Regions from separate parts of the Xanthomonas prunicola genome, predicted to be linked through region 1. Evidence: predicted binding sites of a transcription regulator. Region 1 holds the regulator's gene; each other region holds the start of a gene.
The links. Region 1 encodes HrcA, which represses chaperone genes, less so after heat shock. Its sites were predicted from a motif close to TTNGCACTCNNNNNNNNNGAGTGCNAA; they were not measured.
Positions count from the first base shown of each region.

Region 2: a site for HrcA is predicted at 1,438-1,464, ahead of rpoH (RNA polymerase sigma factor RpoH). Genes of this name have one in related genera too.
Region 3: a site for HrcA is predicted at 794-820, ahead of M0D43_RS08635 (co-chaperone GroES). Genes of this name have one in related genera too.

Region 1 covers NZ_CP096142.1:716,545-718,809, forward strand. The annotation lists gene dnaK (molecular chaperone DnaK) at 1-162, opposite strand, end outside; gene grpE (nucleotide exchange factor GrpE) at 304-822, opposite strand; gene hrcA (heat-inducible transcriptional repressor HrcA) at 922-1,953, opposite strand; gene recN (DNA repair protein RecN) at 2,090-2,265, shown strand, end outside.
Region 2 covers NZ_CP096142.1:3,246,127-3,248,391, forward strand. The annotation lists gene M0D43_RS13805 (response regulator) at 1-555, shown strand, start outside; gene ung (uracil-DNA glycosylase) at 552-1,277, shown strand; gene rpoH (RNA polymerase sigma factor RpoH) at 1,475-2,265, shown strand, end outside.
Region 3 covers NZ_CP096142.1:2,021,719-2,023,983, reverse strand. The annotation lists gene M0D43_RS08640 (endonuclease) at 1-441, opposite strand, end outside; gene M0D43_RS08635 (co-chaperone GroES) at 870-1,157, shown strand; gene groL (chaperonin GroEL) at 1,304-2,265, shown strand, end outside.

The DNA.
Region 1 (2,265 bases):
GGCCGAGGCGCCGACCAGCACTTCGCCGTCCTTGGTGTAGGCGACGATCGACGGCGTGGTGCGATCGCCTTCGGAGTTTTCGATGACGCGGGCCTTGCCGCCGTCCATGATCGACACGCACGAGTTCGTGGTGCCGAGGTCAATACCAATGATCTTGCCCATGGATACGCTCCTGATGATTCTTTAGCTGTGTCCGGCGACGCCGGGTCTGGCTGAGATGTGGGGGTGGTGCGCAGGTGTTCAAGCCACCGGCGCACATCTGTGTTTCATGCCTGCGCCTGGCAGTTCAGCCGGCGCTACGGTTCAGTCGTGCTTGGCCACGACCACCAGGGCCGGGCGCAGCAGGCGCTCGTTGAGCAGGTAGCCCTTCTGGAACACCTGCACCACGTGGCCCGGGGCGATGCCCTCGGCCTCGCCCTGGCTGATCGCCTGGTGCTGGTCCGGGTTGAACGGCTGGCCGACCGGGTCGAGCAGGGTCAGGCCATTGTCGGCCGCGACCTTGAGCAATTGCTTGTAGGTCATGTCCAGGCCATCGCGCAGCGGGCTGGGCTCGGTGCCGGCGGCGGTCAGGCCGGCGTCCAGGCTGTCGAACACCGGCAGCAGCTCGCCCAGCAACTTCTCGTTGGCGAACTTGCGCGCGTTCTCGACATCGCGGGCGATGCGCTTGCGCTGGTTTTCCAGATCGGCCCGCTCGCGCAGGGCATCGGCCTTGACCAGCGCGATCTCGCTGCGCAGCGACTCGATCTCGGCCTTGAGCGGATCGGTCTCGGGTGGGTTCTGGGACAGGTCTTCGGAGTCGAATTCGGGGTGGTCTTGGTTCATGTGCAGTTCCCGGGCAAGCGGAACGCCCGCCCCAACGTCACCCCGTATGTGGGCGCGCGCGCGCGTTTCAAGCAAAACGATCGTATCGATCGCTGCCGCTTATCGCGTGCCCGGCGGTTCCATGGCCGCGCCCAGCACCTGGGCGGCGGTCTGTACCAGCGGAATCACCCGGTCGTAGGCCATGCGTTTGGGCCCGATCACGCCCAGCACGCCCAGCACCTGCCCGTTGGCGGCATACGGCGCGGTGACCAGGGAGACATCGTCCAGCGACACCATGCCGGTCTCTTCGCCGATGAAGATGCGCACGCCCGGCGCCTGGATGGTACGTTCGAGCAGCTGCAGGATCTCGCGCTTGCTGGCGAAGGCCTCGAACAGCTCGCGCAGCCGGTCCAGGTCCGACAGGTCCTGCACGCCCATCAGCCGGGTCTGCCCGGCCATCACCATGTCCTCGGCATCGGCCGGCACCAGCGCCTCGCTGGCCAGGTCCACGCTGTGCGCCAGCAGCTGCTCCATCTCGTTCTTGGCCATGCGCAGCTCGCGCAGCAGCGAGGCGCGGATGTCCGACAGCGCGCGCCCGGCAAATTGCGCATTGAGGTAATTGGCCACCCGCTCCAGCTCGGCCGGCTCGTAGGCCCGGCGCGGCTCGATCACCCGGTTCTGCACTTCGTTGTCGGCAAACACCAGAATCGCCAACACCCGGCGCGCATCCAGCGCCACGAAGTCGATATGCCGGAACGCGAACTGCTCGCGCCGCGGCGCGCTGACCACGCCGACGAAATGGCTCATCGCCGACAGCATCTGCGAGGCGCTGCCCAGCAGCGACTGGGTGCCATTGCCGCTGGCCAGCTCCGCACGCAGCCGGCGCACCTCCTCTTCGCCGGGCGGCTGCATCTGCACCAGGCTATCGACGAACACCCGGTAGCCGTGCGCGGTAGGCACGCGCCCGGCCGAGGTATGCGGGGAGCTGAGCAGGCCCACGTCCTCCAGATCGGCCAGGATGTTGCGAATGGTGGCTGGACTGACATCCAGCCCGGCATGCTGGGCCAGGGTTTTCGAGCCCACCGGCTCGCCATCGCGGATGTAGCGCGCGATCAGCGTGCGCAGCAACTGCCGGGCGCGGGGGTCGAGCATTGGGGACTGGGACGCGCGCATGGGATCATCCGGTGAGACTGGGCATAGATAATGTCTGGCCCCGGGGATGGCAAGCGTCCGATTCCCTGTCTGCCCTCCCACCCTAAGCTTCCCCAAAGCGTTCACACTCGACCTTATGCTCAGACACCTCTCGATCAAGGATTTCGCCGTCGTCCGCGCCACCGAACTGGAATTCGGGCCGGGCATGACCGTGGTATCGGGCGAAACCGGCGCCGGCAAGTCGCTGATGGTGGACGCGCTGGGCTTTCTGTCCGGTCTGCGCGCCGACAGCGGCGTGGTCCGCCACGGCGC
Region 2 (2,265 bases), 2.5 Mb from region 1:
GGCGATGCGCAGCAGCATCTGGTGGAGCGCCGCTTCACCGAGTACGTCACCGATTATTTCGACAAGGCGTTGGGGCATGAAGCCCTGGCCACATTCATCCGCGGCTACGTGCAGCCCGAGCCGGTGGTGGGTGCAACCGTGCTCTACATCGAAGACAGCCGCGTGGTGGCCGAGGCGACCAAGCGCATGCTCGAGCGGCAGAGCCTGAAGGTGGTGCATGTGCTCACCGCCGAGGATGCCTTCGCGCTGCTCACCGCCGAATCGCTGGGCCGCACCGAGCGCCGCATCGATGTGGTGCTGACCGACGTCACCCTGAAAGGCGAGCTCAACGGCCGCGACGTGGTCGAGCGTATCCGCATCGATTTCGCCTATGGCAAGCGGCGCCTGCCGGTGTTGGTGATGACCGGCGATACCAACCCGCGGAATCAGTCCGAATTGCTGCGCGCCGGTGCCAATGATCTGGTGCAAAAACCGATCGAAGAGCGCCTGCTGGTGACCAAGGTGTTGTTCCAGCTGCGCTTGGCGCGCTTGGAGGATCAGGCTGTCACGCTATGACTGAAGTGGAAGCACGTATCCAGCTGGAACCGTCGTGGAAGGCAAAGGTGGGCGACTGGCTGCTACGCCCGGAGATGCAGGAGTTGTCCGCCTTCCTGCGCCAACGCAAGGCGGCCGGCGCGCGAGTGTTTCCGCCCGGCCCGCAGATCTTCGCCGCTTTCGACGCCACCCCGTTCGAGCAGGTCAAGGTGGTGATTCTGGGCCAGGATCCGTATCACGGCGAAGGCCAGGCGCATGGGCTGTGCTTTTCGGTGCTGCCCGGCGTGCCGGTGCCGCCGTCGCTGCTCAACATCTATAAAGAGATCCAGGACGATCTGGGTATCGCGCGGCCGGATCACGGCTACCTGATGCCCTGGGCGCGCCAGGGTGTGCTGCTGCTCAATGCCGTGCTGACGGTGGAGCAGGGCCGCGCTGGCGCGCATCAGAACAAGGGCTGGGAAGGCTTCACTGATCATGTGGTGGACACCCTCAACCGCGAGCGCGAAGGGCTGGTGTTCCTGCTCTGGGGCAGTTACGCGCAGTCCAAGGGCAAGGTCATCGACCAGGCGCGCCACCGCGTGTTCAAGGCGCCGCATCCCTCGCCGTTGTCGGCGCACCGCGGCTTCCTGGGCTGCCAGCATTTCTCCAAGACCAACGCGCATTTGCAGCGACGCGGGATCAGCCCAATCGACTGGTCGCTGCCGCCGCGCAGTGCGCTGCAGACCACCCTCGCCAGTGCCTGAACAGCGCTGCCGGCAGCCCGTTTCGCAACCAAATTGTCACGGTTTACAGCGGGGCTGGTGGTAATGTAAGGATCGAATTTTGAATGCCGGGCTGTAGAACACCAATGTCTTCAAAAGCTCTAACGTTCTATAAATAGAATTCTGGGAACTCTTTCTATACCCGGCAGTCCAATAGCTCGACTGCTAAGATGGTGCCTATGAACCAGACTACCTCGACTGCCCTTGTGGCAAACAATCTCCCGATTCCCAGTGCGCTCGGTTCGCTGGACGCCTACATCGGTGCCGTGCACCAGATTCCGGTGCTGTCGGTCGATGAGGAACAGGATCTGGCCCGCCGCTTCCGCGACGAGCTGGACCTGGACGCAGCGCGTGAATTGGTCCATTCCCACCTGCGCTTCGTGGTGCATGTGGCCCGCGGCTACAACGGCTACGGCCTGCCGCTGGGCGACCTGATCCAGGAAGGCAATATCGGCCTGATGAAGGCGGTCAAGCGCTTCGACCCTGAGATGGGCGTGCGCCTGGTCAGCTTCGCAGTGCACTGGATCCGTGCCGAAATGCACGAGTTCATTCTGAAGAACTGGCGCATCGTCAAGGTCGCCACGACCAAGGCGCAGCGCAAGCTGTTCTTCAACCTGCGCAAGTCAAAGACCCGCCTGGGCTGGCTCAATGCGTCGGAAGTGACTGCGGTCGCCAAGGACTTGAACGTCTCCGAGCGTGAAGTGATGGAGATGGAATCGCGTCTGTCCGGTCGCGATATCGGTTTCGATGCGTCGTCGGACGAAGACGACGATCACGGCCCGCCGTCGCCGGTCAGCTACCTGGTGGCCAACGAGGAAGATCCGTCGCAGGCCTACGAGCGTCACGACAGCGAAGACAACCAGCTGCAGTTGCTGCGCGAAGGGATGGCCGGTCTGGATACGCGTTCGCGCGACATCGTCAAGCGTCGCTGGCTGGATTCGGATTCGAAGGTAACGCTGCAGGAGCTGGC
Region 3 (2,265 bases), 1.3 Mb from region 1:
GGTGACGCCGGCCGCCGGGCCACCGCTGCCGGTGATGGTGCCTTCGTAACTGAGGAACTGCACCAACTGCCCGTTGGGGTCGACCAGCGCCACGCCGTCGTTGGGCCCGTTTTGCATGCCGTTGCTGGCGTAGCTCACCGTGGCAAGACGCACCTGGCTGCCGCAGCTCACCGCAGTGCCAGCGGGCACCGCCGTGTTGGCGTACACCACTGCCGCACTCGGGGTGCTGCCGTTGTACAGATAGACGCGGTAGCCGCTCAGCGATTCGCCAGCGGTAGCCACCACTTCCACACCTTCGCCGCTGTCGCCGGAGGCGCCTGCGTCATCGTAGTGCAGTTCGTTGATGAAGACCGCCGCATTGGCGGAGGTGGCGCTCAGCGCGAACGCGCAGGCCAGGGGAAGGGTGCAGCGCAGGGACACAACACGGGACGGCAACCTCATCGACAGCTCCTTGTGATCGGGGAATGCGGTTCCGACTGTAGAGTCTGCGCATGACAAAGGATGGAACCTGGTTCCATTTTTAGAGCGAGTGCCGCCCGGCCCGCATGGCGGGGCGGGTGGGGCGGCCACCAACGGATCAGTGGTCGCCTGACGCCAACGACGACGCGCGCGTGGCCTTTGATGCGTGCCGCCCACGCCCGCCCGATGACGGTTCGCTGGGTTTTGTTGTCGCTGCCTGGCCTGCGAATGAGACCGGCCGACGAAAAAAGTTTGCGCCCGGCCCTTGAAACCCGCCCGCCCAGCACAATCTCTGGCCCGCACCCGCTCTGTCGGGTTTTTTCCGCGCGCTGTGCTGGCAGTCGTCATATGCGAGTGCTAACATCGCCGATAATTTCCAGGCCAATCAATCACTTAAGAGGGTCTTCTCTATGAGCATCAAGCCGCTTCACGACCGCGTTGTAGTCAAGCCGATCGAAGCCGACGAAGTTTCCGCCGGCGGCATCGTGATCCCGGACTCCGCCAAGGAAAAGTCCACCAAGGGTGAAGTCGTCGCCATCGGCGCCGGCAAGCCCCTGGACAACGGCAGCCTGCGCGCGCCGGTGGTCAAGGTCGGCGACAAGGTCATCTACGGCCAGTACGCCGGCAGCAGCTACAAGTCCGAAGGCGTCGAGTACAAGGTGCTGCGCGAAGACGACATTCTGGCCGTCATCGGCTGATCAGGCGCTGCGCGCCGGGAATCGGGAGTGGGGAATCGGGAATGGGCAAAGCGGCTAGCGCCCTTCGCCATCCCACCCCGCCCCGATTCACGCTGTTGATCTACCGATTCCCCATTCCCTATTCCTCATTTCCGGAGTTACAACAAATGGCTGCTAAAGACATTCGTTTCGGTGAAGACGCACGTACCCGCATGGTTCGTGGCGTCAACGTTCTCGCCAATGCCGTCAAGGCCACCCTGGGCCCGAAGGGCCGCAACGTCGTGCTCGAGAAGAGCTTCGGCGCGCCGACCATCACCAAGGACGGCGTTTCCGTCGCCAAGGAAATCGAACTGGCTGACAAGTTCGAGAACATGGGCGCGCAGATGGTCAAGGAAGTCGCTTCCAAGACCAACGACAACGCTGGCGACGGCACCACCACCGCCACCGTGCTGGCCCAGGCCCTGATCCGCGAAGGCGCCAAGGCTGTGGCCGCCGGCATGAACCCGATGGACCTCAAGCGCGGTATCGACCAGGCCGTCAAGGCCGCCGTCATCGAGCTGAAGAACATCTCCAAGCCCACCACCGACGACAAGGCAATTGCCCAGGTCGGCACCATCTCGGCCAACTCGGACGAATCGATCGGCAACATCATTGCCGAAGCGATGCAGAAGGTCGGCAAGGAAGGCGTGATCACCGTTGAAGAAGGCTCGGGCCTGGAAAACGAGCTGGACGTGGTCGAGGGCATGCAGTTCGATCGCGGCTATCTCTCCCCGTACTTCATCAACAACCAGCAGAGCCAGTCGGCCGACCTGGATGACCCGTTCATCCTGCTGCACGACAAGAAGATCTCCAACGTGCGTGACCTGCTGCCCGTGCTGGAAGGCGTGGCCAAGGCCGGCAAGCCGCTGCTGATCGTCGCCGAAGAAGTCGAAGGCGAAGCGCTGGCGACCCTGGTGGTCAACACCATCCGTGGCATCGTCAAGGTCGTGGCCGTCAAGGCACCGGGCTTCGGCGACCGTCGCAAGGCGATGCTGGAAGACATGGCCGTGCTGACCGGCGGCACCGTGATCTCCGAGGAAGTGGGCCTGGCGCTGGAGAAGGCGACCATCAAGGATCTGGGCCGCGCCAA